3 regions of the Streptomyces sp. NPDC091377 genome follow, and region 3 is predicted to be linked to each of the others. Evidence: riboswitches for the same ligand, from Rfam matches in the RefSeq annotation. Region 3 holds a riboswitch; each other region holds the start of a gene.
The links. A riboswitch is a leader RNA that binds a small molecule or an ion and turns the genes downstream of it on or off. The one in region 3 is predicted to bind thiamine pyrophosphate.

Region 1 (9,896 bases), on a different contig from region 3:
CGTGCAGGAAGTACTGGTTGATCGCGGTCAGCTCACCGGTCAGCTGCTCGTTGAGGAATTCGATGACCTCGGGGTCGCCCTGCATCGCAGAGGCTCCTTCCGCGTAAGGGACGGGGGAGGGTGCCGCCGCATGATTGCACCGGCGTCGAAGATCGTCCAGTAAGTGCGTACTTAGTAAGTAAGGGCATGCTTAGTCTTGTTTGGCGTGAGTTGCCCGATTCTGGACCGGCCTGGTCAGGTGCAGCCCCCCGGGTCTGTCAGGATGGAAGGCATGGGTCAGCCGGTGGAACGAGAATCAGGAGAAGCGGTACGTTCCGAGCTTCCGCCGGGGCAGCGCCTGCAGCGGGGCTGGCCCGTCACCCACTACGGACCGGTGCCCAAGTTCCGGCCCGAGCGCTGGGAGTTCAGGGTCTTCGGGTCCACCGCCGACGGTGAGAAGCACTGCTGGAACCACGAGGAGTTCACGGCCCTGCCCTACACCACCGTGACCGCCGATCTGCACTGTGTGACGAAGTTCAGCATGCTCGGCGCCGAGTGGGGCGGCATACCGGCCCGGACCGTCCTGGAGCTGGCACCGCCCGCCAACGATGTCACCCATGTGATGGTGTGGGCGGAGTACGGCTTCAGCTCCAATCTGCGGCTGGACGACTTCCGCTCCGAGCGCGCGATCTTCGCCACCCACAAGGACGGTGAGCTGCTCACCGCCGAGCACGGCTTCCCGCTGCGGCTCGTCGTGCCGCACCTGTACGCCTGGAAGGGGCCCAAATGGGTCCGGGGCGTCGAGTACATGACCGCCGACCGGCGCGGCTTCTGGGAGGAGCGCGGGTACCACAACATCGGCGACCCCTGGAAGGAACAGCGGTACTCCTACCAGGAGGGGCCCGGGGAGGGTCCGGAACTCTGACCTCGCGCGGCGCCGGGCGGTGGCGGGCCGACGGCCGGGCTCAGCCCGCGCGCAGCCGCTTCAGCAGGGCCACGTCCTCCGTGTGGCCCTCCTTGCCGCCCGGTGTCTCCAGGATCAGCGGGACGCCCTCGGTCGCCGGGTGGGCCATCAGTGCCCGGAACGGCTCCGCGCCGATCCGGCCCGCGCCGATCCGCTCGTGCCGGTCCTTGCGGGCGCCCACCACGTCCTGGGAGTCATTGGCGTGGATCAGCTTCAGCCGCCCCTCGCCGACGGTGTCCACCAGCAGATCCAGCGTCTGGCGCATCCCGCTCGGGCCGGTCAGGTCGTGCCCGGCGGCGAAGACGTGGCAGGTGTCCAGACAGACCCCGAGCCGGGGATGGGCGTCCAGCGCCTCGAAATACGGCCCGAAGTCCCAGGTCCGCGCGCACAGCGAGGAACCCTGCCCGGCGGTGGACTCCAGCAGCAGGAACGGATCGTCGTCCCGGGTCAGCTCGTCCAGGAGCGGCAGCAGATACCGGCGGACCTGCGCCAGCGCCACCGACCGCTCCCGCCCGCCCGTCGCGCTGCCCGTGTGCACCACCACACCGAGCGCGCCGATCTCCCGGCCGCGCCGCAGCGAGTGCCGCAGCGACGCCACGGAGCGCTCGACGGTCTCGGGGGTGTGGGAGCCGAAGTTGATCAGATAGGGCGCGTGCACGTACACCGGGACGGACTCGGCCGCGCAGGCCGCCCGGAACGTCTCGTCCTGCCGGGGGTCGCCCACCGGGGTGGCCCACCCGCGCGGATTGGCCACGAAGACCTGCACCGTCTCCGCCTTGAGGTCACGCGCGTAGGCGAGCCCCACGCGCGCGAGACCACCGGCCACGGGGACATGGCTGCCGACGGGGTTGCGGAGGCGGAGACGGCCGGAGGGGGTGCCGGGCGCCGCGACGGACTGCTGAGCGTTCACCCGGCCAGGGTTTCACGGGGGCGGAGGGGCCCGATGCCCCGGTACGCCCGTCCCGCCCGTTCCGCCCGTTCCGCGCTTCGGCGGCTCGGCGAGTACAGCGGGTCAGCGGGTACAGCGGGTCAGCGGGTCAGCGGATGGTGAGGGTGATCGTCGAGCCCTCGGGGGCCGACTCGCCGCCCTTCACCGACTGGTCGTCGACCGTGTCGCCGAACAGACCGAGGATGCCCCGGTCCTCCTTGACCTGGAACCCGGCGCCCTCCAGCGTCCCCCTGGCGTCGTCCACGCTGTCACCGACCACGTCCGGGACCTCGATCATCCGGGGGCCCTTGGAGAGGGTCAGGGTGACCGTGTCGCCCTCGGCCACGCGGGTGCCGTCGCCCGGGGACTGGCTCGCGACCTGACCGGCCTCCAGCTGGGAGTTGACCCGCTCGGCCGCGACCTTCACCTCCAGGCCCGCCTCCTGGAGCAGCGCGCGGGCGCTCTCCAGCTCCTCCCCGGTGACGTCCGGGACGTCCACCGGGCTGCCCTTGCTGACGACCAGGGCGACCGCCGAACCCGCGCGCCGCTCGGTGCCGCCGGTCGGCTCGCTGCGGACCACCGACCCCTTGGCCACCGTGGCGTGGAACTCGCGGGTGACCATGCCCGGCTCCAGGCCCTCCTCCTTGAGCAGGTCCTTCGCCCGGTCCAGCGCCATCCCCTGGAGATCGGGCACCCGCACGGTCTCCGGGCCGTCGGACACGGTGATGCCCACCGCGTCGTTCTGCCGGATCCGGTGGCCCGGCTCCGGGTCGGTGCCCATCACCGTGCCCCGCTCGTAGGCGTCGCTGAAGGCGTGCTTCACCTCGCCCACGTCCAGGCCCGCCTCCGTCAGCCGGTCCCGCGCCTCGGCCTCGGACTGCCCCAGCACCCGGGGCACCTCGGTGAACTGGCCCGAGTTGATGTACCAGACGCCCGTGCCGAGCCCGAACACCAGCAGCACCGCCGCGATCACGGTGAGCGTCGCCCGCCGCTGCCGGGGTGTGCGCCGGCGCGGGGGAGGGGGCGGCGTGGCCGCCAGCCTGCTGGTGTGCCGGAACCCCGCCGGTTCGGCCGCGCCGTCCGCGTAGCCCGCGTGGTCGGCGTGGTCCTCGTTCACCGGCAGCGGCCGGGGCACGGTCAGCGAACGGGGGATCACACTCGTACGGTCCTCGGCATTGTCGTGCTCCGCCGAGGTGGCCTGCGGCGGCACCGCGTCGAGCTGGGCCTCGCTCAGCGCTGCCCGCGCCTCGCGCACGCGCGCGAGCAGCGCCACCGCGTCGTACGGCCGGACGTCCGCGTTGCGCGCGGTCGCCGTGGCCACCAGTTCGTCCAGCTCGTACGCCAGCCCCGGCACGCGCGCGGAGGGCGGCGGGACGTCGTCGTGGATGTGCTTGTACAGGACCTGCGCGGGAGTCTGCCCGGCGTGCGGCTTGCCACCGGTGAGCATCTCGAACAGCACGACACCGCACGCGTACACGTCCACGCGCGCGTCGGCCGTGCCGTGCTCGATCTGCTCCGGGGCGAGATAGGAGACCGTGCCGAGCACCGTGCCGGTGGTGGCGGTCGCCGCGTCCACCGACCGCACCAGGCCGAAGTCGGCGACCTTCACCCGGCCGTCGTCCCCTATCAGGACGTTCTCCGGCTTCATGTCGCGGTGCACGAACCCCGCGCGGTGGGCGGCGCCCAGCGCGGCCAGCACCGGCTCCAGGATGTCCAGCGCGGCCCGCGGCTGGAGCGCCCCGCGCTCGCGCAGCACGTCCCGCAGGGTGCAGCCGGCGACGTACTCCATGGCGAGATAGACGTACGACCCGTCGGTGCCCTGGTCGAAGACCTGCACCACGTTCGGGTGGGCGAGCCGGGCGACGGACTTGGCCTCCCGGATGAACCGGTCGACGAAGGTGCCGTCCGCGGCCAGCGTCGGGTGCATCACCTTCAGCGCGAGCACCCGGTCGAGGCGGGTGTCCACGGCCCGGTAGACCGTGGCCATCCCGCCGACCGCGATCCGCGCCTCGACGCGGTACCGGCCGTCGAGCAACTGCCCGATCAGAGGGTCCTGGAGGGTCGTGTCCACGCAGGTGAGTCTACGAGCCGCCACCGACAGCCCCGCCCGCTCCACCGCCCCGGTGACGGACTGCAGCAGAGCTGTGACCCGGCCGGAGAGCGACCGCCGGGGCCCGTCGTGCGGGATCATCCCGGCGTCGCGGTTCCGGCACGCTCCCCCACTGCCCCAAGGCGTGGGGGCACCCCCAGCCGCGTTGTCGTCGGTCGCCGACGCCGCGTCGCCGGGCTGATCCGAACGGCAGACCCTAGAACGCCGGCCGTTCCGGGTCCAGGTGGGCGCGGCCCTCCTGCGGGGAGGAGGCTTCCGCGAAGTGCCGCTTCGGGATCCGGCCCGCGCGGCGGGCCAGCCGGCCCGCCTCCACCGCGTGCCGCATGGCGTCCGCCATCAGCACCGGTTCCTGGGCGCGGGTGACCGCCGACGCCAGCATCACCCCCGCGCAGCCCAGCTCCATCGCCAGCGCCGCGTCCGAGGCGGTGCCCGCGCCCGCGTCCAGGATCACCGGTACGCGCGCGTGCTCCACGATCAGCTGGAAGTTGTGCGGGTTGCGGATACCGAGCCCGGAGCCGATGGGGGAGCCCAGCGGCATGATCGCCGCACAGCCCGCGTCCTCCAGCTTCCGGGCCAGGACCGGGTCGTCGTTGGTGTACGGCAGCACGGTGAAGCCGTCCTCCACCAGCGTCTCGGCGGCCTCCAGCAGCTCGATCGGGTCCGGCAGCAGGGTCCGCTCGTCGGCGATGACCTCCAGCTTCACCAGGTCGGTGCCGAGCGCCTCGCGGGCCAGCCGGGCGGTCAGCACGGCCTCACCGGCGGTGAAGCAGCCCGCCGTGTTGGGCAGCACCCGGATGCCGAGCCGCTCCAGGACCGACAGCACCGAGCCGTGCACCGCGGCGTTGACCCGCCGCATGGCGACCGTGGTCAGCTCGGTGCCGGACGCCACCAGCGCGCGTTCCAGGACGTCCAGGCTGGGCGCCCCGCCCGTGCCCATGATCAGCCGGGAGGAGAAGGACGTACCGCCGAGGACGAAGGGATCGTCGGCCATGGGTCAGCCTCCTTGGACGGCGGTGAGGACCTCGACCCGGTCGCCCTCGCTCAGGGCGGTCGTGGGCCACTGGCCCCGCGGGACGACGGTCTCGTTGACGGCGGCGGCCACCCCGGAGGGCGCCGGGGCGAGGGCGCGCACCAGGGCGTCGAGCGCCGTGCCGGGAGCCACCTCGCGGGGCTCCCCGTTGACGGAGATGGTGACGGACACCGTGAGCCGGGTGTTCATACGGGCTGCTCCAGGAGGGCTGCGGCGGTGAACCGCCGGGGCGTGAAGGGGCGGGCTTCCTCGGGCAGTTCACCGGTGACCAGGGCGTGCGCCAGCGAGTCCCCGGTGACCGGGGTCAGCAGCACCCCGTTGCGGTAGTGCCCGGTGGCCAGCAGCAGTCCGGGCAGCTCGGTCGGGCCGAGCAGCGGCGCGTTGTCGGGGGAGCCGGGGCGCAGTCCCGCGCGGGTCTCCGTCAGGGGCAGTTCGGTGATGCCGGGGACCAGTTCGTGGGCGTCGCGCAGCAGCTCGTAGACACCGCCCGCGGTCACCGTGGTGTCCCAGCCCAGTTCCTCGCTGGTGGCGCCGACGACGAGTTCGCCGTTCTCGCGCGGCACCAGATAGACCTGGCTGCCGCGGACGACGGCGCGGACGGTCCGGTTCAGGAACGGGGCGTACGCGCGCGGGACGGTGAGCCGCAGCACCTGCCCCTTCACCGGCCGCACGGGAGGCCGTACGGCGTCCGGGACGCCCGCGAGGCGCCCGCTGAGGCTCCCGGCGGCGAGCACCACCTGGCCGGCCGCCAGCGCGGTGCCGTCGCGGGTGACGATCCCCGTGGCCCGCTCCCGGGCCGTGACGAGCCGTTCGGCCCACTCCCGGTGGAAGACCACTCCGGAGCGCTCACAGGCCGCCACAAGGGCCGCCGTGAGCCGTCTCGGGTCGATCTGGTGATCCCCGTCGACCCGCAGCCCGCCGCGGACACCCGGCGCGAGCATCGGCTCCAGGCGGCGGCACTCCCGCCCGGACAGCCACTGCGACTCCAGCCCCGAGCGCTGCTGGAGGGCGTGCAGTTCCCGCAGGTGGGCGCGGTCGTCGGCGTCCAGCGCGACCGCGAGCGTCCCGCAGCGGCGGTACCCGAGATCCTGCCCGGTGAGGTCGCTCAGCTCGGCCGTGAACTCCGGATAGCGGCGGGCCGAGGCCAGATTGAGGCCGAGCAGGGTCTGTTCGCCGTAGTGCAGTTCCGTGACGGCGGCGAGCATCCCGGCCGCCACCTGGGCGGCGCCGCCGCCGGGTTCGGGGTCCACGACGGCCGTGGCGAGCCCGCGCCGGGCGGTCCGCCAGGCCGTGACCAGACCGATGATCCCGCCCCCGACGACGAGGACGTCCGACGCGCTGCCGGACGGACGAGCGGGTGCTCGGGCGGACGTACGGGCGGACGGGGTGGTGCGGTGCGTGGAGGACGACACGGGCGTTCAGCCCCTCCCTTCGCCGGCATGACCCGGATCAGGTTCGTACGGTCGGAGGCCGCCAGCCTCCCTCTCAGCCCGGTGCGTCCGGGCTCCCGCGAGTGCTTTACACGGGCAGCCTAGCTCTTGGTCCCGTGCCTCTGTAAGAGAGCCCGCACCCGCGACGGACTTTCGGTAGGTCCGCCGCCGAGCGCACCGAGCGCACCGAGCGCACCGAGCACGCCGAGCACGCCGAGCGCACCGAGCGCGCCGTGCGTTCCCTGCGGCCGGGTGGTGTGCGGGATGTCACGCGCGCGCACCCGCTGACGGTCCGTTCGGCACCTGACTATGGTGATCAGGTGAGCGACGACAGAGGGCGAACAGCGGCGACGGGGCCGCGGCGCGTGGTCGTGGTGGGCGCCGGCATGGCCGGTGTGCAGACCGCGGTGGCACTGCGCGAACAGGGCTTCACCGGCACCGTGACCCTGATCGGCGCGGAACCCCATCAGCCCTACGACCGCCCCCCGCTCTCCAAGGCCGTCCTGCTCGGCAAGGCCGAGGACTCCGCCTTCGACGTCGACTTCGAGTCCCTCGACATCGACCTGAGACTCGGCCGCGAGGTGACCGGCGTCCGCACCGCGGAGCACCAGCTGGACACCGAGGCCGGCCCCGTGCCCTACGACGCCCTGGTGCTGGCCACCGGCGCCGAACCGATCCGGCTGCCGGGCACCGAGGGCGTGCCCGGCGTGCATCTGCTGCGCACCCTGGACGACGCCGCCCGGCTGCGCCCGGTCCTCGCCGCCCAGCACGACATCGTGGTGGTCGGCGCGGGCTGGATCGGCGCCGAGTTCGCCACCGCCGCGCGCGAGGCGGGCTGCGCGGTGACCGTCGTGGAGGCCGCCGACCGTCCGCTCGCCGGGGCGCTGCCCGCCGAGGTGGCCGCGCCGATGGCCGCCTGGTACGCCGACAGCGGCACCGTTCTGCGCACCCACGCGCGCGTGGAGCGGGTCGAGCCCGGCGCGGTCGTCCTGGACGACGGCACCCGGATCGCCGCCGGCGCGGTCGTCGTCGGGGTCGGCGCCCGCCCCGCCACGGCCTGGCTCGCGGACTCCGGCATCGCGCTGGGCGCCTACGGCGAGGTCGTCGCCGACGCCCGGCTGCGCACCTCCGTCCCCGACGTCCACGCCGTCGGCGACTGCGCCTCCTTCCCGTCCGCCCGCTACGGCGAGCGGCTGCTGATCCACCACTGGGACAACGCCCTCCAGGGGCCCCGCACGGTCGCCGCGCACATCGTCGAGGGCGAGCTGACCGACGCCGTCTACGACCCGGTGCCGTACTTCTGGTCCGAGCAGTTCGGCCGCTTCGTGCAGTACGCCGGCCACCACCGGGGCGCCGACACCACCCTGTGGCGCGGCGACCCGGACGGCCCCGCCTGGTCGGTGTGCTGGCTGCGTGAGAATCGTCTCGTCGCCCTCCTGGCGGTGGGCCGCCCGAGGGATCTGGCCCAGGGCCGGCGGCTGATCGAGAGCGGCGCCGCGCTGGACCCGGAACGGCTGGCGGACCCGACGAAACCCTTGAAGTCGGCCACGGTGACGGGCTGAGAGCCGCTCCGACCGGCGGATCCCGGGCGGATCCCGGGCGCTCCCGGGGGCGTCGGAGGGCACGGGAGCGCGCCCGGAGTGCCTCCGCCCGGACGCGGCTCGGCTACCGGCTGTCAGTCCCAGATGGCAGTCTTGGAGACGTGACCGAGATTGACGCAAAGATCGATGCTCTCGTCCCCGCGTGGCTGACCCTCCCCGACATCGCCGAACAGTTCGACGTCGAGGTGACCCGCGTGCGGCAACTGGTCAAGGAGGGCCAGCTGATCGCCGTACGCCGTGGTGAGAACCGCGCGCTGCACGTCCCCGCCGCCTTCATCGACGGGGACAAAGTGGTCAAGGGCCTGTCCGGAACCTTGACGCTCCTGCGGGACGACGGCTTCACGGTCGAAGAGATGCTTGAGTGGCTGTTCACCCCCGACCCGTCCCTGCCCGGCACCCCCGCGCAGGCGCTGAGCGAGAACCGCGGCACGGAGGTGAAGCGCCGCGCCCAGGCGCTCGCCGTCTAGTCGGACGACACAGGCAGTCGGACCACAGACAGTTCAGACGGCAGACCGTTCAGACAGTTCAGACAGCAGTCAGTTCACACAGCAGACAGTTCACACAGCAGGCCGAAGGGGGCGGTCGCCCGGGTGACCGCCCCGACGATCCCTGGGGGGACCCGCACATGCCCGACACCGCACGCGAGCGGCTCGCCGACGCCCGGCTGTATCTGTGCACGGACGCGCGCAGGAGCCAGGGCGATCTGCCGGAGTTCCTCGACGCCGTCCTCGCCGGGGGCGTCGACATCGTGCAGCTCCGGGACAAGGGCATGGAGGCGGCCGAGGAGCTGGAGCACCTCGCGGTGTTCGCCGACGCCTGCGCGCGGCACGGCAGACTGCTCGCGGTCAACGACCGCGCGGACGTCGCCCACGCCGCCGGTGCCGCCGTGCTCCACCTCGGGCAGGGCGACCTGCCCGTGCCCGCCGCCCGCGCGATCCTCGGCGACGACGTCCTGATCGGCCGCTCCACCCACGCCGAGGACGAGGCGTCGGCGGCGGCCGTGCAGCAGGGCGTGGACTACTTCTGCACCGGCCCCTGCTGGCCGACCCCCACCAAGCCCGGCCGCCACGCCCCGGGCCTGGACCTGGTGCGCCACACGGCCGGGCTGGGCACCGACCGGCCATGGTTCGCGATCGGCGGCATCGACCTCGGCACCTTCGACCAGGTGTGGGAGGCGGGCGCCCGCCGGGTCGTGGTGGTCCGGGCGATCACCGAGGCGGACGACCCGGGCGCGGCGGCGGGGGAGTTCGCCAAGCGGCTGCGGCAGGGATGACACGGGATGCTCTGGAGACGCTCTGGGGATGACCCCGGGATGGATCCGGCGATGACCCCGGGGATGATCCGGCGATGACCCCGGGATGATCCGGCGACGACCCCGGGCGGCTGACGGCCCCGCCCACCGGCGGGGAGGCCGCCGCACCTCCGGGGGACACCCACCGGCCCCTCCCGTCTCGGAATGTGCACCGTGGCGTCCCGGTATGTGGTCCGGGCCAGCCCTGACGTGCGGATTTCGGCCATGGAGTGTCCAAGGGGTGGACACGAAGGAGGCAAATCGGGCAAATTTCCGGTCTCCGGTTGGGGCGCCGCCGGGCCGCCACTAACCTGCCCGTATGGCCTTCGGAACCGCGTCCACCCGCACAGACCGCGCCCGCACCGTGCGCGACATGCTCGCCACCGGCAAGAAGACGTACTCGTTCGAGTTCTACGCGCCGAAGACCGCCAAGGGCGAGCGGAGTCTGTGGGAGGCGCTGCGCAGGGTCGAGGCGGTCGCCCCCGACTTCGTCTCGGTGACCTACGGCGCCGGCGGTTCCACGCGCGCCAGCACGGTCCGGGAGACCGAGCAGATCGTCGCCG
Region 2 (9,896 bases), on a different contig from region 3:
GCTGGAGCGGCTCCAGGAGGAGCTGGCCCCGCTGCGGGAACGCGCCCACGCCACGCTCCGCGCCACTCAGGCCGAACTCTCGGCGACCGAGGGTTCCCCGGGCTGGCCCGCCCGCCGGAGCCGCCTCATAGCCCTGACCGGACGCCTGACCGCCCTGGACGAGGGCCGCGTGCGGGCCTTCCCGGACCGCGGCCCGGCGAGCCTGTACGAGGACGTCGAACGCGAACTGTCGACCCTGCGCGCGGAAAACGCCCGCGGCGACTGGACCTGACCCAACAACCGGGCTCCCCCTGGAGCCCAGGCCCGCGGCAATCGGGCTGCCCCCCCCGGAGGGCCGGGTCCCTCCCTCTCGGCGGTCCGGCCCCCTCTCGGCGGTCCGCCTTCCTCCTCGGGTTCGGCAGCCGACCCGCCGGCCGATGCCGGGCCCGGCGCTCGTGCCCGCCCCGGCCCAGGCAACGGGCGCGACGAGCACACCTGGGGCCACCGGGCCGGGCCCGGCGGTCGGGCCCCGGCGGTCGGGCCCCGGCGGTCGGGCTTTCCCCGGCAGCCGACCCGTCGGCCGGTGCTGCGCCCGGAGTCTGCGCCGGTCCCGGCCGAGGTCACGGGGCGCGACGAAAGCGCCCGGTGCGACAGGGATCGACCCGGCGGTCGGCCTTCACCCCGGCGATCAGGTTCCCCCGACGATCAGGCCCCCCCGGCATTCGGGCCCCCCGGCATTCGGGCTCCCCCCCCCCGGGAGGTCGGGCCCCACCCCAGAGATCGGGCCCCGGCGATCGGGCCCTCCGACCGGCCACCCGGCGTTCGGCCCCGCCGTTCGCTGCAGCCGTCCAGCCCCCCGGCGTTCGCCCCCCGCCCCGCCATCCCCCCGGCCCCAGAGGTAGCCCCCGTCCCGAAGCCGCCCCCCGCCCCAGAAGCCGCCCCCCACCCCACGTCAGTACTCCACCCGGCGTTTGAGGGCGCCTCGGCCCAGGTCTTTGCGGATTTCGGAGCGTAAGGTCTGGAGGGCTTCCGCGTAGGAGTTCGATGCCTGCATGTATTCGGGGCTGTGGGCGTCGTGGCCCGCGGCGACGGCGTTGCGTTTGCTGCGGAGGGTGATGAACAGGTCGTTCGCCATGTGCACGACCGCTTCCGGGGCGAGCAGGATGAGTCGTTCGCGGGCGGAGTAGAGGCCGCTGGAGCGGAACGCCTCGCGGGCCTGCGGGCGCCACTCGGCCTCCGGGACCTGGTTGATCCGCAGGGCCAGGGTCCGGATCGCCCCGCTGGACTCGTGCAGCGCGTCGATGAACGTGATGTACGCCTCGGCCCGCGAGCGCCGGCCCTCCTGGTCGTAGCTGCTGCGCACCCTCAGCCGCTCCAGGGAGAACGCGCTACCGGCACCGACCAGCGTCCCCAAGAGCGTGCCGGCCACGGGAATCCAGTCCATGGCACCCCTTGCCAAGAGGATAGGGGCGTCCGAGGCCGCCGCCATAGCCTTGTGCGGGGTCCTCGTCGGCGAGTTTGTCGTACGAATTGATCTGCGACACTGGGAGGGTTATGCCTGCACCCGGAGAACTCACCTTTGTCGCGCCGCGCGGAGCCAAGAAGCCGCCGCGGCACCTCGCCGACCTCTCGCCCGCCGAGCGCAAGGACGCGGTGGCGGAGATCGGGGAGAAGCCGTTCCGCGCCAAGCAGCTGTCGCAGCACTACTTCGCCCGGTACGCGCACGACCCCGAGCAGTGGACGGACATCCCGGCCGGGGCGCGGGAGCGGCTGCGGGAGGCGTTGCTGCCCGAGCTGATGACCGTCGTACGGCATCTCTCCACGGACCAGGGGACCACCCGCAAGACGCTCTGGCGGCTGTTCGACGGGACGCTCGTGGAGTCGGTGCTGATGCGGTACCCGGACCGGGTCACCATGTGCATCAGCTCACAGGCGGGCTGCGGGATGAACTGCCCGTTCTGCGCGACCGGGCAGGCGGGGCTGGACCGCAACCTGTCCACCGCGGAGATCGTCCACCAGATCGTCGACGGGATGCGGGCGCTGCGGGACGGGGAGGTGCCCGGGGGCCCGGCGCGGCTGTCCAACATCGTCTTCATGGGGATGGGGGAGCCGCTCGCCAACTACAAGCGGGTCGTGGCCGCCATCCGCGCGCTGACCGACCCCGCCCCGGACGGGGTGGGGCTGTCGCAGCGCGGGATCACCGTGTCGACCGTGGGCCTGGTGCCCGCGATCCACCGGTTCTCCGACGAGGGGTTCAAGTGCCGCCTCGCCATCTCGCTGCACGCGCCCGACGACGAACTGCGGGACACCCTCGTCCCCGTCAACACGCGCTGGAAGGTGCGTGAGGTGCTGGACGCCGGGTTCGAGTACGCGGAGCGGTCCGGGCGGCGGCTGTCCATCGAGTACGCGCTGATCCGGGACATCAACGACCAGGCGTGGCGCGGGGACCGGCTCGGGCGGCTGCTCAAGGGGCGGCCCGTGCATGTGAACCTGATCCCGCTCAACCCGACGCCCGGCTCCAAGTGGACCGCGTCCCGGCCCGAGGACGAGCGGGCGTTCGTGGAGGCCATCGCCGCGCACGGGGTGCCGGTCACGGTCCGCGACACCCGGGGGCAGGAGATCGACGGGGCCTGCGGTCAGCTCGCGGCGACCGAGCGGTAGGATCCAAGCACCCATATCTTCATATTCCGACAGGGGAGCGCCACAGCGCTGAGAGTGCGGCAGCCAGAACGATGGCGGGCCGCAGACCCTCTGAACCTCGCCCAGGTCATTCTGGGTAGGGAGATCGGTCGTCGCTCATGCTGTTGCGCCCTGCCCGGAGGCACGGAACCTCCCGGCGGGGCCGCGTCTCTTCCTGGAACGTCCCAGGAGGAAAACACCGGTGAACACCAAGACCCTCGTGGCCGCGGCCGTCGGGCTGGGCCTGGTCACGCTGTCCGCGTGCGGCTCGTCGTCCGGGTCGTCGCCCGGCTCCGGCGGCGACGGGGACTCCAAGACCGTCACGCTCGTCAGCCACAACTCGTGGGCCGTCTCCAAGGACGTGCTCGCCGACTTCGAGAAGCAGTCCGGCCTCCAGGTCAAGGTGCTGGAGGACGGCGACGCCGGAGCCGCCGTCAACAAGGCCGTCCTCACCAAGGACAACCCCCAGGGCGACGTCTTCTTCGGCGTCGACAACACCCTGCTCTCCCGCGCCCTCGACAACGGGCTCTTCCAGCCGTACGAGGCGAAGGGCGCCGACACCGTCCGGGCCGCCTACCGCGCCGACGCGACCGGGCACCGGGTCACCCCGGTCGACACCGGCGACATCTGCGTCAACTACGACAAGGCGTACTTCAGCGAGCGCGACCTCGCCCCGCCCCGGACCTTCGACGACCTGATAGAGCCCGCCTACAAGGACCTGCTCGTCACCGAGAACGCCTCCACCTCCTCGCCCGGCCTCGGCTTCCTGCTGGGCACGGCCGCGCAGTACGGCGACGACGGCTGGCAGGACTACTGGAAGAAGCTCACCGACAACGGCGTCAAGGTGGTCGACAGCTGGGAGTCGGCGTACAACGAGGAGTTCTCCGGCTCGGCCGGCGGCAAGAAGGCGGGGGGCGACCGCCCGCTGGTGGTGTCGTACGCCTCCTCCCCGCCCGTCGAGGTCGTCTACGCCGACCCGCAGCCGAAGACCGCGCCCACCGGGGTCGTGGACGGCACCTGCTTCCGGCAGATCGAGTACGCGGGACTGCTCAGCAACGCGGAGAACGCCGAGGGCGGCAAGGCGCTCCTCGACTTCCTGATCGGCAAGCGGTTCCAGGAGGACATGCCGCTGAACATGTTCGTGTACCCGGTGGTCGAGGGCGCCCGGGTGCCCGAGGTGTTCGCGCAGCACGGGCCGCAGGCGAAGGACCCCGAGACCATGGACCCGGCGAAGATCGCCGACCACCGCGACGACTGGGTCAAGGCGTGGACGTCGCTCGTCCTGAGGTGAGCCCGGCGGGCCGGACCCGGGGCCGCGGGGGCGCCCTGCGGCTGGGGCTGCTCGCCCTGCCCCTCGCGTTCTTCGCCCTCTTCTTCGCCTACCCCGTCGCCGCGATCCTCGCCCGCGGGCTGAAGGTCGACGGGGTCTGGCAGGCGGGGCGGCTGTGGGAGGTGCTGGGGCAGTCGGACATCCGGCAGGTGCTGTGGTTCACCACCTGGCAGGCGCTGGCGTCCACCGCCCTGACCCTGCTGATCGCGCTGCCCGGCGCGTATGTCTTCGCCCGCCTGGACTTCCCGGGCAAGCAGGTGCTGCGGGCCGTGGTCACCGTCCCGTTCGTGCTGCCGACGGTCGTCGTCGGTACGGCGTTCCTGGCGGTGGCCGGGCGCGGCGGACTGCTGGACGAGCTGTGGGGCGTACGGCTCGACACCACCGTGTGGGCGATCCTGTTCGCGCATGTCTTCTTCAACTACGCGGTCGTCGTCCGGACCGTCGGCGGGCTCTGGTCCCAGCTCGACCCGCGGCAGGAGGAGGCGGCGCGGATGCTGGGCGCCTCGCCGCTCGCGGCCTGGCGCCGGGTCACCCTGCCCGCCCTCGGGCCGGCCGTGGCCGCCGCCGCGCTGATGGTGTTCCTGTTCACCTTCACCTCCTTCGGTGTGGTGCGGATCCTCGGCGGACCGGCCTTCTCCACCCTGGAGGTGGAGATCTACCGGCAGACCTCCGAACTCTTCGATCTGTCCACGGCCGCCGTGCTGACGGTGATCCAGTTCGTCGCCGTGGGCGCGATCCTCGCCGTGCACGCCTGGACCGTACGGCGCCGGGAGAGCGCCCTGCGGCTGGTGGACCCGGCGATGACGGCCCGGCCCCCGCGCGGGGCCCGGCAGCGGGCGCTGCTGGCCGGGGTCCTGGTGAGCGTCCTCGTCCTGATCCTGCTGCCGCTCGGGGTGCTGGTGCGGCGCTCGCTGGACGCGCCCGGGTTCGGCTACTACCGGGCGCTGGCTTCGGCGGAGTCCGAGGTGTTCCTGGTGCCGCCGATCCACGCGATCGGCAACTCGCTGGCGTACGCGGCAGCCGCCACCGCCATCGCCGTACTCGTCGGCGCGCTGGCCGCGGCGGCGCTGGCGCGGCGGGACGCCGGGCGGTGGATGCGCGGCTTCGACGCGCTGCTGATGCTGCCGCTCGGGGTGTCCGCGGTGACCGTCGGCTTCGGTTTCCTGATCGCGCTGGACGAGCCGCCGCTGGATCTGCGGGCGACCTGGATCCTGGTGCCGCTCGCCCAGGCGCTGGTGGGCGTGCCGTTCGTCGTACGGATCATGCTGCCGGTGCTGCGGGCGGTGGACGTACGGCTGCGGGAGGCGGCGGCCGTGCTCGGGGCGTCGCCGTGGCGGGTGTGGCGGGAGGTGGATCTGCCGCTGGTGCGGCGGGCGGTGCTGGTCGCGGCCGGGTTCGCGTTCGCGGTGTCGCTGGGCGAGTTCGGGGCGACCGTGTTCATCGCCCGGCCCGACAACCCGACGCTGCCGGTGGCCGTGGCGAAGCTGGCGGGGCGGCCCGGGGACCTCAACTACGGCCAGGCGATGGCCCTTTCGACGATTCTGATGGTGGTGTGCGCGGTGGCGCTGCTGGTGCTGGAGCGGCTGCGGACGGACCGGAGCGGGGAGTTCTGAGATGAGGGAGGTTCCGGTGCCGCTGCTGCGGCTGGAGGGGGCGACCGTACGGCTCGGTGGGCGGGTGGTGCTGGACGCCGTGGACCTGGCGGTCGTGGGCCACGAGACCGTGTGTGTGCTCGGGCCGAGCGGCAGTGGCAAGTCGACGCTGCTGCGGGCGGTCGCCGGGCTCCAGCCGCTGGACGCCGGGCGGGTGCTGCTGGAGGGCCGGGACCAGGCCGGGGTGCCCGCGCACCGGCGGGAGATCGGGCTGATGTTCCAGGACCATCAGCTCTTCCCGCAGCGGGACGTGGCCGGGAACGTGGCGTTCGGGCCCCGGATGCGCGGGGCGTCACGGGGCGAACAGCGGGCGCGGGTCGCGGAGTTGCTGGAGCTGGTCGGGCTGCCGGGGGCGGCGGGCCGGGCGGTGGCCGCGCTGTCCGGGGGCGAGCAGCAGCGGGTGGCGCTCGCGCGGGCGCTGGCGCCCGGTCCGCGGCTGCTGATGCTGGACGAGCCGCTCGGACAGCTCGACCGCTCGCTGCGGGAGCGGCTGGTGGTGGAACTGCGGGAGCTGTTCGGGCGGTTGGGGACGACGGTGCTGGCCGTCACCCACGACCAGGGCGAGGCGTTCGCGCTCGCCGACCGGGTGGTGGTGATGCGGGAGGGGCGCATCGCCCAGTCCGGTACGCCGCTGGAGGTGTGGCAGCGGCCGGCGGACGCGTTCGTGGCGCGTTTCCTCGGCTTCGACAATGTGGTGCCGGGCATGGTGAGCGGGCGGGTCGCGGTCACGGAGTGGGGGAAGCTGCCGGTGCCGGAGGGGTCGGCGCAGGGGGCCGTGGACGTGCTGGTGCGGCCGGCCGGGGTCCGGCTGGCGGGTGCGGGACCCGGTGGGGCCGGTGGACCCGGTGGGGCCGGTGGGGTCGGAGGGGCGGGGCCGCGGTGCGTGGTGGTCGCCCGTACCTTCAAGGGCACCCATGTCGCCGTCCGGCTGCGGCCCGAGGACGGCGGGGCGTCGCTGGAGGCGGCGTGCGCGCTGCGGGACGCGCCCGAGGTGGGGGACGTGGTCGGGGTGGATTTCGACGCGGCGGAAATCGTGGTGCTCGCGGGGGCGGCCCGATCGTAGGGTGCGGCCATGACTCACCTCCCTCATGACCGCTACTGCGACGAGATCACCCACCAGGCGGAGCAGTTCAGGGCGCTGCTGAAGGCACCCGGCGCCGATCTGTCGGCGACCGTGCCGACGTGCCCGGACTGGACCCTGGAACAGCTGACCCGGCATCTGGGGGGTGCGCTGCGCTGGATCGAGTTGATGGTGCGGACCCGGGCGCAGGAGCAGGTGCCGGAGGAGCGGGTGCCGCTGGGCGGGGGACCGCAGGAGCGGGGGGATCTCGCGGCGCTGGACGCGTGGTTCGCCGAGAGCGCGGCGGCGGTCGTCGCGGCCCTGCGGGAGGCCGGGCCCGACGCGCAGGTGTGGAGCTGGGCCGGGGTGTTCACCGCCGGGTTCTGGGCGCGGCGGGTGACCCATGAGATCACCGTGCACCGGGCCGACGCGGCGCTCACCGTGGGCGTGCCCTACGAGGTCGCCGCGGACGTCGCCGCCGACGCGATCGACGAGTGGCTGGACATCGTGACGTTCGTCCAGCGCCATGAGCCGCACGACGCCGCCGCCGAACTGCGCGGCGGGGGGCGGAGCCTCCACCTCCACGCGACCGACGCGCCGGGGCTGGACGCCGAGTGGGTGATCGAGCTGGCCGAGGCCGGGGTGGAGTGGCGCCGGGGGCACGAGAGGGCGACGGTCGCCCTGCGCGGGCCGCTGACGCAGGTGCTGCTCGCGTTCTACCGGCGGGTGCCGCTGGAGAGCGGGGACCTGGAGGTCGTGGGCGAGCGGGAGGTGCTGGACTTCTGGCTGGAGCGGGCCACGTTCGGGTGAACCGGCGGACGGCCCGCCCCCACGACCGTGGGGACGGGCCGCCGGTCCGCTCCGGGGGGTCCGGACGGTCCGCTCCTGGGGGTCCGGACGGCCCGCTCCGGGGGGTCAGCCGTTGTCCTTGGCCCCCCGGCGGCGGAAGCCGAGGAAGACAGCGGCACCGCCGACGGCGACCAGGGCCGCCGCGATCCCGGCGATCATCCCGGTGTTGGAACCGGCGCCGGTCTCCGCGAGGTGGGACTCACCGGCCGGGGACGGCGCGTTGCTCGCGGTCTCCACGGGAGCGCTCGCGCTCTGCTCCGGGGACGACGGCGACGGGGTCGGGGTCTGGGACTCCCCCGGCGTGGACTCCGAGGGCGTCGGGGTCGGCGTGGGAGTGGGCGTCGGGGTGGGCGTGCTGTCCGTCGCGCACGGCGTGGACGGGGTGACCAGGTTGGGCTTGATGTCCTCGTCCACCTGATCGCCGGCCTTGACGTGGACCCGGTACTCGGCGCCCGGCTTCCACTGCTCCTCGAAGGTGATGGTCACCCCCTCGCGGGAGCCCTTCACCTCCTGGGTGCCGACCAGCCGTTCGTCGGCGCCGTTGTTCTCCAGATAGACGGACACGGTCGCGGGGGTGCCCGCCGGGTCCTTGTCCGTGACGGTGATGACGCCCTTGGTGCCGTCGCAGATCGCGGCGGCGGAGAAATCCTTGATGTCGCACGCGAGCGCGCTGCCCGCGGCGAAGAGCGCGAGTGCCGCGGAGGCCGCGGTGACACCGAGCGCCCGCACCGGAAGACCGGTGCTGCGGCGGGAGGTGCGGGGCTCGCGGGACACGGGGTGCGCGGGCGACGGGAACGACTTGGACACGTTTGTCCTTACGGGATATGTAAACGCGGGGGGTTGGGGGAGCCGCCGTGGAGCAGGCGGTACCCCTTGAGGCTCATAGCTTTATAAGCGTCCCGTAAGGAGCGTCAATGCCTGTGTCCGTTTGATCCGGGCACTTTTGGAGGTCTTTACCGAGCCCGGCGTTTGGAGCGAATTCCGTTCGCCGGGGCGTCAGTTGGCGGCCGTTCCCAGGTGTCCCCAGGTGTTCCCAGGTCAGCCTTCGAGCGCCGACGGGTCCATCCAGGTGATCTCCCAGGTGTGGCCGTCGAGGTCGTCGAACGCGCGGCCGTACATGAACCCGAGGTCCTGGACCTTGCCCGTCGCCGTGCCGCCCGCGGCGATCGCCCGGTCGACCAGTTCGTCCACCTTCTCGCGGGTTTCGGCGCTCAGCGCGATCAGCGTCTCGCTGGTGCTCGTCGCGTCCGCGATCTCCTTGTGCGTGAAGGTCGCGTAGAACGGCTTGGTCAGCAGCATGACCACGATGGTGTCGCTGATCACCACCGACGCCGCGTTCTCGTCGCTGAACTGGGGGTTGATGCGGTAGCCCAGGTCCGTGAAGAACTTCTTCGAGGCGTCGAGGTCGCTCACGGGCAGGTTGACGAAAATCATCTGCTGGTACATCGGGGTCTCTCCCGTCGCTGGTGCCGCTTTCGATGGGTTGGACCGGGGGCGGGATCGGAACTCATCGCTGTTCGGCGATCGTCCTTCGCTTTTTTTCGTTCTCCGTGATCCTCGGTGAGGATCAGGCTACGGACGTGCGGGACCTGGCCACGGTGCTCTCGCCGGAGTCCCTCACCGGATGAGCGGCTGGGCCGCCAGTTCCGCCACCAGCAGGGTCAGCGGGCCGAACAGGGCCAGCAGCGTGCCCGCCCGCAGCAGGGCCGCGCTGCGCAGCATGGTCGCCGGGGCCCCGAGCCGCAGCAGCGCGGCCGTGGTGTCGGAGCGGGCGTGCCGGGCCTCGACGGCCGCCGTGCACAGGGTGGCGACGGTGCAGCCCGCCACCACGAGCGCCCCGAGGGTGGTGAGCGGGCCGAAGACCGGCTCGTCCGTGCCGCCGGGGCGCTGGAGCGCGGCCGTCGCCCACGCCGCCGAGGCCACCGCGCAGACCACGCCGAGCGGCCGGCCGATCCGGCCCGCCTCCGCCATCAGGACCCGCCCCGCCAGCAGCCGCAGCGCGCCGGGCCGCACGGCCTGGAGCAGCCGTCCGCACAGGTGGGTGAGGCCGGGGCCGGCCAGCGCGAGCCCTACGGCGGTCAGGGTCCAGCCGACCAGCACGCTCATCGGACCGGCGGCCAGCCCGCCGGGCAGGGTGGCCGGTTCGGTACCGGGCTTCATACGAGTGGCGTACGCCTCCACCGCGAGCCCGGCCGCCAGGACGGCGACGCCCCAGGGCAGCCCGGTGGGCGCCTGCCGGGGCGCGGGGAAGGCGCCGGTGCCGAGGTCCGTGCCCGTCGCGGGGCGGGTGGCGTCGGAGCCGCCGCCGTCCGGGCCGTCCGTGTCCCCACGGGCCGCATGGGCCGTA
Region 3 (9,896 bases):
CGCTCGTCCCAGCAGCCCGGCCGGCCGGCTCCGCCCTTCCGCCGTCGACGGACGGTCGGCCGAGACGACCAGAGCCGCGAGGGCCGTCGTCACCGGCACGGAGGCCACGAGCCCGATCGAACCCACCAGAGTCCGCACGATCTCCTGGGCGACCAACTCACTGTTGGCGACCGTCCCCATGCTGCTCTGCGCGATCGAGAAGAGCAGCAGCAGCGGGAGCGCGGCACCGGCGTAGGCGAGGACGAGGGTGTTGACGACCGAGGCGATGTGGTCGCGGCCGATCCGGATGCCGGCCCGGTACAGGCCCTTCCAGCCCATCGTGGGGTTGGCCTCGTGCAACTCCCAGACCGCCGAGGTCTGGGTGACCGTCACATCGTCCAGCACACCCAGCGAGCCGATGATGACACCGGCCAGCAGCAGACCGCTCATGTCGATGGACGGGTACAGGCCGTGGATCAGACCGGTGTTGTCGTCCGTGTCCCCGCTGAGCGCGGCCCAGCCGATGAAGAGCAGACCGAGTACGCCGATGAGCAGCAACGAGATCAGCGTGCCCAGCACCGCGACCGAGGTTCTCGCCGACAGCCCATGGCACAGATACAGGGCGATCAGCATGATGGCGCTCGCCCCGACCACCGCCACGACCAGCGGATTCGAGCCCTGGAGGATGGCGGGCAGGATGAAGAAGTTCAGAATCATGAAGCTGATCGCCAGTGCGACCAGCGCCATCACACCACGCATCCGCCCCACGACCACGACGGCCAGCGCGAAGATCCCGGCGAGCAGGGCCAGGGGGACCCGCCGGTTGATGTCCGTCACCGAGTACTGCAGGTCCTTCGGTGCCGAGGGTTCGTAGGCGACGATGACCTTCTGGTCCTGCTCCAACTGGCGGGACTGGTCGGGCTGGACGATCTCCGTGAACGTACGGCCCTTCTCGTCACCGGTGTCCACCCGGATCGTCGCCCGCTTGCAGGTGCCGTTGGCCTGTTGCACGGCGGAGGAACCCTCGGCGGTGGAGGTGTCGCCGGTCGGGGTGCCTCCGGAGGCGTTCACCGACGCGCAGTCCACCCGCTCGACCCTGGTGACCGTGGCGTCGTGCGTCTGCCGGTCGAACCCGACCCCCGTGCGCTCGTGCGGCGGCGCACCGCCCGGCCACAGCATCCCCAGCCCGACCAGCACGGCCGCGGCGAACGGGAGCAGGATGGCCGCGATGATCTTCCGTAGGTGGAGGGAGACCGGGGCCGCCGGGCCGTGACTGTGACTGTGGCCCTGGGAGTGACCGTGCCCACCGCCATGCCCCGGCCCCTTCCCCTCACCGTGCCCCGACCCCTTCCCCTCACCGGGCCCGGGTCCCTGCCCACCGCCCTGCCCGGGTCCCTGCCCACCACCGTGCCCGGGTCCCTGCCCGGCCTGGTGCCCACCGTGCCCCCCGTGGCCGCTCTGCCCGCTCTCCCCGCTCGGCGCGCTCTGCGCGCTCTGCGCGTCCTGCCAGCCGCCGTGTCCGCCCTGCCTGTCGCCATGGCCGCCGGCCTCACGCTCACCCCTGAACTGCTGCCCCGGTGGGCGGCGGAAGTCCTGTGGAGGCTGACGGAAGTCCTGTGCGGGCTGACGGAAATCCTGTGCCGGGTGAGGCGTACCGCCGTCGTGGCCGTGTCCGCCGGGGCGCGGCACCTGGCCGCGCGAGGCTCCGGGGCCGTTGCCGGCACCGGCACCGGAAGACGTGCCTGGGCCATGGGGCGGTTCAGGCGACGGATACGAGGGATCCTGCGGTGTGGTCACCGACCGATCATCGCAAGAACGGAAGACCCCCTCTGTTCACCGCGCCCGAATTGACGCTAGCGTGGAGGCACCTTTGTACACGCGGGAGCTCGGAGCACCGGGCTGAGAGGGCGCTGACCTTCGTCTTCGCGATGTTTCACGTGGAACATCACTCGTCCTGAGTGATGTATCCCATGGAACGCCGACAGACGGAAGCCGCTGCGTCGACCGCCGAACCTGTTACCGGGTAATGCCGGCGTAGGGAGTAGGTCTCATGACCATCAAGGACACAAGCACGCCTGCCTCCACGCGGTCCTCCAGCGACGAGGAGGCCGGGAAGTCCATCGGCTGGCACAAGGCGTACGTCGAGGGCTCACGCCCCGATCTGCGGGTGCCGGTCCGCCAGGTGCACCTCACCAACGGGCAGTCGGTCACCCTGTACGACACCTCCGGCCCGTACACCGATCCGCTGGTCGAAACCGACGTCCGCAGGGGACTGACACCGCTGCGGGAGAACTGGATCATCGCCCGCGGTGACACCGAGGAGTACGCGGGCCGCCCCGTCCGCCCCGAGGACGACGGCATCAAGCACACCTCGCCGCGCGGTGGACTGCGTAACCTCGACGCGGTCTTCCCCGGCCGCCCCCGTCAGCCGCGCCGCAGCCGGGACGGCGGCGCGGTCACTCAGCTCGCCTATGCGCGCCGGGGTGAGATCACGCCGGAGATGGAGTACGTGGCCCTCCGGGAGAACGTCTCGCCCGAGGTCGTCCGTGAGGAGATCGCGGCGGGACGGGCCGTGCTGCCCGCCAACATCAACCACCCGGAGATCGAGCCGATGATCATCGGCAAGCGGTTCCTGGTGAAGGTCAACGCCAACATCGGCAACTCGGCGGTGACCTCCTCCATCGAGGAAGAGGTCGACAAGATGACCTGGGCGACCCGCTGGGGCGCCGACACGGTCATGGACCTCTCCACCGGCCGCAATATCCACACCACCCGTGAATGGGTGCTGCGCAACTCCCCCGTCCCCATCGGCACGGTCCCCCTCTACCAGGCCCTGGAGAAGGTCGACGGCCGGGCCGAGGAGCTGAACTGGGAGATCTACCGGGACACGGTGGTCGAACAGGCCGAGCAGGGCGTGGACTACATGACCGTCCACGCGGGCGTCCGCCTGCCGTACGTCCCGCTGACCGCGAACCGCAAGACCGGCATCGTCTCGCGCGGCGGCTCGATCATGGCGGCATGGTGCCTGGCCCACCACAGGGAGTCGTTCCTCTACGAGAACTTCGAGGAGCTCTGCGAAATTCTCGCCGCCTACGACATCACCTACTCGCTGGGTGACGGGCTGCGGCCGGGCTCCATCGCGGACGCCAACGACGAGGCGCAGTTCGCGGAGTTGCGCACGCTCGGCGAACTCAACCGGATCGCCAAAAGTTTCCACGTACAGACCATGATCGAAGGCCCGGGGCACGTCCCGATGCACAAGATCAAGGAGAACATCGATCTTCAGCAGGAGATCTGCGAAGAGGCCCCGTTCTACACGCTCGGCCCGCTGACCACGGACGTGGCGCCGGCGTACGACCACATCACCTCCGGCATCGGCGCCGCGATGATCGCCTGGTGGGGCACGGCCATGCTCTGCTACGTCACCCCCAAGGAGCACCTCGGCCTGCCCAACCGCGACGACGTCAAGACCGGCGTCATCACCTACAAGATCGCCGCTCACGCCGCCGACCTCGCCAAGGGGCACCCAGGAGCCCAGGAGTGGGACGACGCGCTGTCCGACGCCCGCTTCGAGTTCCGGTGGGAGGACCAGTTCAACCTGGCCCTCGACCCCGACACGGCCCGCGAGTTCCACGACGAGACCCTGCCGGCGGAGCCCGCCAAGACGGCCCACTTCTGCTCCATGTGCGGCCCGAAGTTCTGCAGCATGAAAATTAGCCAAAGCATCACACGGCAGTTTGGTGGTGCGGCGGCTGAGGGGGCGTCACCTGAGGAGGTCGCTGAGGGGATGCTTCAGAAGTCCAAGGAGTTCGCTGAGGCGGGGAACCGGGTGTACCTACCGCTCGCCGACTGAGGCCCGGCTGATCTGAAATGCCCTGCGCTCCCGATCTTGTTCTACCTGGATCGGGAGCGCGGGCTTTCCTCCGACAGCTCAGAACGGAAGCTCGGGCTTGGAGGCACCCCGCTTGATGGTCCGCACCCGTTCGTGGAAGTCCCGTGTGGAGGCTTCACGCGGGTACCGGGCGCGCAGTTCGTTGTCCAGCTCGTCAGCGACTAAAAGGAGGGATGGGAGCGACTTGCGGTCGGCCTCCAGGGCTGTTGTGCCCATGCCGATTGCCTCTTCTACGTCGCCGGTTCGGGCGGCGGCCACTCCGAGGGTGAGGCGGGCCTCGGCTGCTCGCATGGGTGAGATCTCGGTGCCGTCGGGGCCTGTGCTGATCCGGATGACCGAGCGGGCGTGGGCGGCGGCGCGTTCGTCGTCTCCGAGTAGACGGTAGGCGTCCATCTCGTAGAAGTCCCACTTGTCCGGGTCGATGATGAAGTGGTGTTCCGGGTGATCGGGCTTGGGCAGTCGGTCAAGGCGGGCTCGCCCGGCGTCCAGGGAATCCCGTACCAGGCGGGCATCCCCCATGCGGGCTGCGGCGCGGGCCTTGTGCGCGTAGAGCTGGACGCCCACAGAGTGGGTCTGGTCCGCCACATGCCCGGCCTCCACTGCGGTGAGCATGTCTTGCCAGCGGCTCTGGGTGAGGGCGAACCAGGCTTCGATCTCCCAGGCCCATGCCTTTATCTCGCCGTGCCCGGCCTCCTTGCCGATCCGCAGTGCGGCGGCCTTGCTGAGGTTGGCGGCCTCGCGCTGGCCTCGGTCGTACTGGACACATGCGTTCAGCAGGAAGAGCCATCCGGCGTCCACGAGTAGCTCGCGGTGCTGGCGGAGGGTCGTACGGCCTTCGAGTTGCTTGGTGACGTAGTGAAGGCCGTTGCGGGTCCGCTCGTGGAGGTAGTCGGCGTCTGCGTACGGATAGGCGCGGGCCAGTTGATCAATGCCCTGCTCGATCGACTCCAGGGCGGCGCTGTTGATGCTGGACATCTCCGTGCGCCTGAGCAACTCGGCGACATCCCAGAGTCCGGCTCCGCCCTGGGCGATCAGTGCGCTGGGGTCGTCCGGTGTGGATATCGAGGATGACCGGTCCTTTTCCCATGGGCGCGGGGCGAGTCCTGCGAGATGACCGGGGATCCGTAGGCCGTCCACCACTTCAAGGATCTTGGTGAACTGAGTGATCCGTGGTCGCACGCCTTTGCCATCGGTTTCGGGGCGGGCCATCTTGCCGATGTGTTCGCGCTTGTAGTTGACCGCCTCGGCGATCTTGGCGTAGCTGATGCCACCGTGGATCTTGGCGAGTCTGAAGACTTCGCCGAAGTCGTGGCTGGCGATCGCGGACCGCACGTCTGCACGTTCCAGCACATGCGGCGGTAGAGCTGCCGGTGTCGGTGCTACTTCGGCCATCCCACTTCCCCATGGTGAATGGACCTGCCGGATCTTCTCGCCTGATCCGCTCTCTCGATCTTCGCTTCCCGGTCTCTCCCGCGAGTGTACCCAGGAGGGGGGTCCCCAAGAGGGGGGAGCGACAGCCGGTACGAGGGGTGCACCCTCGGGTCACCCTGTCGGGATGGCCTCGGCAGACGAGACCTGAGACGGATGCCATGGACGCGAAGAAGGCGCGAGGGCATGAGCACATGACAGAGGAGCTAGACGCGTACGCGCACTGGTTCGCCGCGCCTGTTCCGGCGTCGGGCGGGCACTTCCTCTCCTTGACGCTCCTTGCCGAGTTCCCCAACACGGGTCAGGTGGCGCGCGACATGACGGGCGCGTTCCTCATGCGTGTGGGCGCCGGTGAAGCCGTGGACGATGCCCGGCTGATCGTTTCCGAACTGATCGGCAACGTCGTGAACCACGTGGTGCCGGACCGCCGTCGCGCACGTCCCGGCGGAAACCGGCACATCAACGTGCTGTTCAAGGTGTGGCCGAAGTGGCTGTTCATCGGAGTCTCCGACGAAGACTCGGCGCCCCCGCTCCTCCCGATGGGTGACACCTTCTCGCCTGGCCTGATGCTGGAGCTGGCGGAAGCGGTCGTACCCGACAACGGCCGTGGTCTGTTGATCGTTCAGCGACTGGCGTCGGCGGTCTGGTGGACACCGGAGGACAGGGGCGGCAAGACCGTGTGGTGTCGGCTCGACCGGGACGGCGGTGTACGAGACACCCCCTCCTGACGATCTCCGGGCTGTCGCTTCACGCCTCTGTTCTCAGGAGCGGGCGACAGACCCGGGCTGAGGGGCGATCCCTTCAGCGGACGGGCGTGGCCTCCTGAGTTCGCCGAGTTCCCCACTCGGCTCCAGAGGACCGCGCTTCACAACCGAAGACCGAGACCGGGCCACCCCGTCAGCCCTGGAAAGCGAAGGGTGGCCCGGCTGGGAACACGGCGGTCCCCGGTGCCTGATGGTACCGGGGCCGTCGTGCTGCGTTTTGGCCTTGGCCCAAGGAAGTTGACGATCCGTTACTCAGATCAGGGTTGAGGTGGACAGGGTGGCTGGCTCCGGTGAGGAGTGGCTGAACGACGGTCTCGATGTGGCAGGTGCAAACGCCGGGCTCTGGCTGTCCGGTGTGGATTACATGGCGGGGTGGCGTGATGCGCGTGAGGCTGCTGATCGGCTGAACCGGGGTCTTCTGTCGGTGGGTTTCGAGCTGTCCGCGGTGCGGGCCGTCGCATCGACGGACGAGACCGGGCGGGGGGTCGTACGGCTGTCGGGGCGGCCTGGTGCGGTCGAACGGCTCGCCCGACTTCTTGAGGGTGTCCGTGATCACGGGGGTGCGGTGTGAGGGGGCTGCCTGCCGGTGGGGGCGGCGTGCGGCCGGCGGCCTCTGGTCTCCTGGGGGCGGACTCGTGCGGTGCTGGTGCTCGTGGGCCCTGCGCAATCCCTGCCGCGTTCGATGCCTCGGCCACGGAAAGTCAGCCACGACGATGCGGTGCGGCGGTCGGGCTGGTGCGCGTGTGCCTCGCTCAGCCACCCCCTGGGAGCAACCACGCCTTCTCGCTCTTGGGCGGTGGGGGCGGTGCCGCCCGGCACTCGGCACCGATGGCTGGGCGGCTCCTCTTGCTTCCGGGTGTGCTGTGGTGTGGGCCGTCGGGCGACCGGACGGGACCGGCGGTCACGCCGCATGCCCGGCCGGGGCGGCCGGGCGGCCCGGCGCGCCTGCGGCGCGCCCTTGAGGAAGTGAAGACTGTTTCGACCGATGCCGGTTGTTCCTCAGGTGCGGGTGCGTCGGGTGGGCTGCTCGTCGGCGGTGATCCGGTAGGCGGCTTCGGAGCGGTCGGCTCCGATGCGGAGTTCTTCGAGGATCAGGGGCCGGTCGTCGGTGCCGTGCGTGGTGCGGGTGATGTGCAGGACCGGGGTGGCGTCGGGGAGACGGAGTGCGGTGCGTTCGTCGGGCAGGGGCATGCGGGCCCGTACGGTCTCCGTCCAGGTGAGCGGGTGCCCGGCCTCGGTGAGCATCTGGTAGATCGCGGCCGGTTGCCTGTGCGGTTCCTCCGCGAGCAGGGGGACCGCTTCGGCCACTTCGAAGGGGATCAGGGTGCGGTGCATGGCGCGCGTCCCGGTGGCGGGGTCGGTGAGCAGGCGGTCACAGCCGAACAGGGCTTCCTCCGCTTCGAGTCCGAGGGATCGGCCGGTGGTCTTCGTGGTGTGCGTGCGGTACGTGCTCGGCTGCTCCGCCTCGTCCCAGACCTCCCCGCCCGGCATCACGTACGTGCCCTCGCTGGTGCGGCTGATGCGGCGTTGGAGGGTGAGGCGCGGCTGGCCGGTGGAGCGCACGAAGCTGCCCTTGCCGTGGCGTACGTCCACCAGTCCTTCCGCCCGCAGTGCCGCGATGGCGTTGCGGACCGTGGGGCGGGAGACGCTGTAGCGGGCCATGAGCTGGGCTTCGGACGGGAGCAGGGATTCGGGGGCGAACTCGCCGTTGAGGATCGCTTCCCGGATGGCGGCGGCCACCTGCTGGTAGAGGGCTCCTGGGCGCTGGATCTCCGACATGGCGGCTTCTCCGGGTTGAGGTCGTAGGCACGTCGCACACGCGACGTCACTCGTCAGCATAAGTAGTTGCACTCTCGCCGTACAAGGCTCCATAGTCATAACTCGTAAGGACAAGTGACGTCAGGACTAGCCTGTCGTCGTGACCGGCCAGGGAGGCCAACCACCATGCAGTCCATTCCCGTGGACACGGCGCGGCTCGGCGTACTGCGGTGCGCCATCGCGCCCGAAGCGAAGTTCAGCAATGCGGAGACACAGGAGGTGAAGCGGGACCGGGACGGCAACCCGGTGTGGACCGTCGCCGTCACCGTGCGGCAGGACCGGCGGCGGATCTCCGTCATCGAGATCGCCGTCAGCGGACAGCCCAAAGGCATCGAGGAAGGACAGACCGTCAAGGTCACCGGGCTGACCGCGTTCGCCTGGGCCATGGGCGACCGCCACGGCGTCAGCTTCCGCGCCGACACCATCACACCCCTTCAAGGCGGAACCGCTGCCCAGGGCAAGGGCGGTGACGCGTGATGGGGGCCATCCTGCTCGCCCTCGGCCTGGCCGTGCTCGCCTGGGCGCTCGTGATCGGTGACCTGATGCACCAGCACCGCCCGGCCTTGCACTGGTACGTCGTCGGCTACCCGGTGACCGCGTGCCGGGTCGTCTTCACCTGGCGCAGGGTCGCCGTCCTCAACGACTTAGCGGTGTCCCGGCTCCCGGCACGCACGCTGATCGGGCATCTGCTGGTCAAGGGCGATCCGGTCCGGCCGGTCGCTCCCCGGATGTCGTTCCCGTCCGCGACCCGGCTCGGGCTGGCCGTGACCGTACGGCTGCACGCAGGGCAGACCCCTGCGACGTACCTGAAGGCGGCGGACGCCCTCACCCACGCATGGAAGGTCCACGCCGTGCGTGTCACCTCGCCCGAACGCGGCCTGGTCCTGCTCACCGCGACAGCATCAGATCCGCTCCAGCGGCCCGGCCTGGCCACCGCACCGCCCGAACTCCTCTCGGCCCTGATCGGCGTCATGGAAACCGGCGGCGCGTGGGTGCTGAACCTGCGCCTGGTGCCGCACTGGCTGATCGTCGGCGCCACCCGCTCGGGCAAGTCGACCCTGCTCGCCCGCCTCATCGCCGAACTCGCCCCGCAACCCGTCGCCCTGGTCGGCGTCGACTGCAAGGGCGGCATGGAACTCGGCCTGTTCACCGGACGGCTGTCCGCGCTGGCCACTTCCCGCCGCGAGGCGGTGGCCGTACTGGCGGCACTCGTCATCGACATGCAGGACCGGATGAGCGCCTGCCGGTCGGCCGGAGTCCGCTCGGTCTGGGAGCTGCCGGACAAGCTCCGCCCGGTGCCGGTCGTCGTGATCGTGGACGAGATCGCGGAACTGTACCTGTCCGACGGCACCCGAGAGGGAAAGGCCGAAGCCGAACAGTGCTCCACCCTGCTCCTGCGCCTCGCGCAGCTCGGGGCGGCACTCGGCATCCACCTGGTGGTGGCCGGACAGCGCGTCGGCTCCGACCTCGGCCCCGGCGTCACCGCGCTGCGGGCCCAGCTCGCGGGCCGCATCTGCCACCGGGTCAACGACCCCGGCACGGCCGAAATGGTCCTGGGCGACCTGAACAAGGACGCCGTGACCGTCGCGCAGGCGATCACCGCCCAGGAACCCGGCACGGCCGTCTGCACCGGCCCGGACGGCGGATGGAACCGCGCCCGCTCGCACCTCACCACAACAGCTGAGGCCGTGGCGACGGCACGCAAGCACGCCGCGACGACTCCCGAACTGCCCGCCCTCACCCGCGCCATGACTGCCCTGGAAGGAGACGACGAGTGATCAGCGAAGGAACGGCGTTCACGTTTGCGGTGATCTTCGGGATCATCACCGTCCTCCTCGTCCGCTCCCGCGACGTACACGCCTGGCAAGCCGTCTGCGTCGGCCTCTTCGGCCTCTACCTCGGCCAGACCCCCGTCCTCCACACCGTCCACGGGCTCGTCATCTGGCTGATCAACGGCTTCTCCCACCCCTGAACGACAAGGACACCACCACCATGCCCATGCCCCGCGTGCGCTG

Region 1: it holds a riboswitch for thiamine pyrophosphate, as region 3 does, so the genes downstream of both, thiO (glycine oxidase ThiO) here and thiC (phosphomethylpyrimidine synthase ThiC) in region 3, are expected to answer to the same signal.
Region 2: it holds a riboswitch for thiamine pyrophosphate, as region 3 does, so the genes downstream of both, ACIQNG_RS24285 (thiamine ABC transporter substrate binding subunit) here and thiC (phosphomethylpyrimidine synthase ThiC) in region 3, are expected to answer to the same signal.

The regions. Positions count from the first base shown of each region.
Region 1 covers NZ_JBIVUE010000017.1:129,301-139,196, forward strand. Annotated here, with positions in the region: gene bfr (bacterioferritin) at 1-85, opposite strand, end outside; gene ACIQNG_RS30425 (sulfite oxidase-like oxidoreductase) at 272-904, shown strand; gene ACIQNG_RS30430 (deoxyribonuclease IV) at 945-1,853, opposite strand; gene pknB (Stk1 family PASTA domain-containing Ser/Thr kinase) at 1,981-3,942, opposite strand; gene ACIQNG_RS30440 (thiazole synthase) at 4,178-4,972, opposite strand; gene thiS (sulfur carrier protein ThiS) at 4,976-5,200, opposite strand; gene thiO (glycine oxidase ThiO) at 5,197-6,423, opposite strand; TPP riboswitch at 6,421-6,532, opposite strand; gene ACIQNG_RS30455 (NAD(P)/FAD-dependent oxidoreductase) at 6,828-8,003, shown strand; gene ACIQNG_RS30460 (Rv2175c family DNA-binding protein) at 8,144-8,509, shown strand; gene thiE (thiamine phosphate synthase) at 8,668-9,315, shown strand; gene metF (methylenetetrahydrofolate reductase [NAD(P)H]) at 9,653-9,896, shown strand, end outside.
Region 2 covers NZ_JBIVUE010000011.1:220,826-230,721, forward strand. Annotated here, with positions in the region: gene ACIQNG_RS24270 (hypothetical protein) at 1-271, shown strand, start outside; gene ACIQNG_RS24275 (hypothetical protein) at 932-1,423, opposite strand; gene rlmN (23S rRNA (adenine(2503)-C(2))-methyltransferase RlmN) at 1,534-2,640, shown strand; TPP riboswitch at 2,662-2,780, shown strand; gene ACIQNG_RS24285 (thiamine ABC transporter substrate binding subunit) at 2,861-3,949, shown strand; gene ACIQNG_RS24290 (ABC transporter permease) at 3,925-5,601, shown strand; gene ACIQNG_RS24295 (ABC transporter ATP-binding protein) at 5,603-6,703, shown strand; gene ACIQNG_RS24300 (maleylpyruvate isomerase family mycothiol-dependent enzyme) at 6,713-7,510, shown strand; gene ACIQNG_RS24305 (LAETG motif-containing sortase-dependent surface protein) at 7,616-8,278, opposite strand; gene ACIQNG_RS24310 (VOC family protein) at 8,588-8,995, opposite strand; gene ACIQNG_RS24315 (hypothetical protein) at 9,167-9,896, opposite strand, start outside.
Region 3 covers NZ_JBIVUE010000008.1:209,427-219,322, reverse strand. Annotated here, with positions in the region: gene ACIQNG_RS19915 (YibE/F family protein) at 1-1,176, opposite strand, end outside; TPP riboswitch at 1,848-2,037, shown strand; gene thiC (phosphomethylpyrimidine synthase ThiC) at 2,030-3,832, shown strand; gene ACIQNG_RS19905 (tetratricopeptide repeat protein) at 3,911-5,203, opposite strand; gene ACIQNG_RS19900 (ATP-binding protein) at 5,461-6,027, shown strand; gene ACIQNG_RS19895 (GntR family transcriptional regulator) at 7,063-7,842, opposite strand; gene ACIQNG_RS19890 (hypothetical protein) at 8,008-8,358, shown strand; gene ACIQNG_RS19885 (FtsK/SpoIIIE domain-containing protein) at 8,358-9,659, shown strand; gene ACIQNG_RS19880 (hypothetical protein) at 9,656-9,853, shown strand.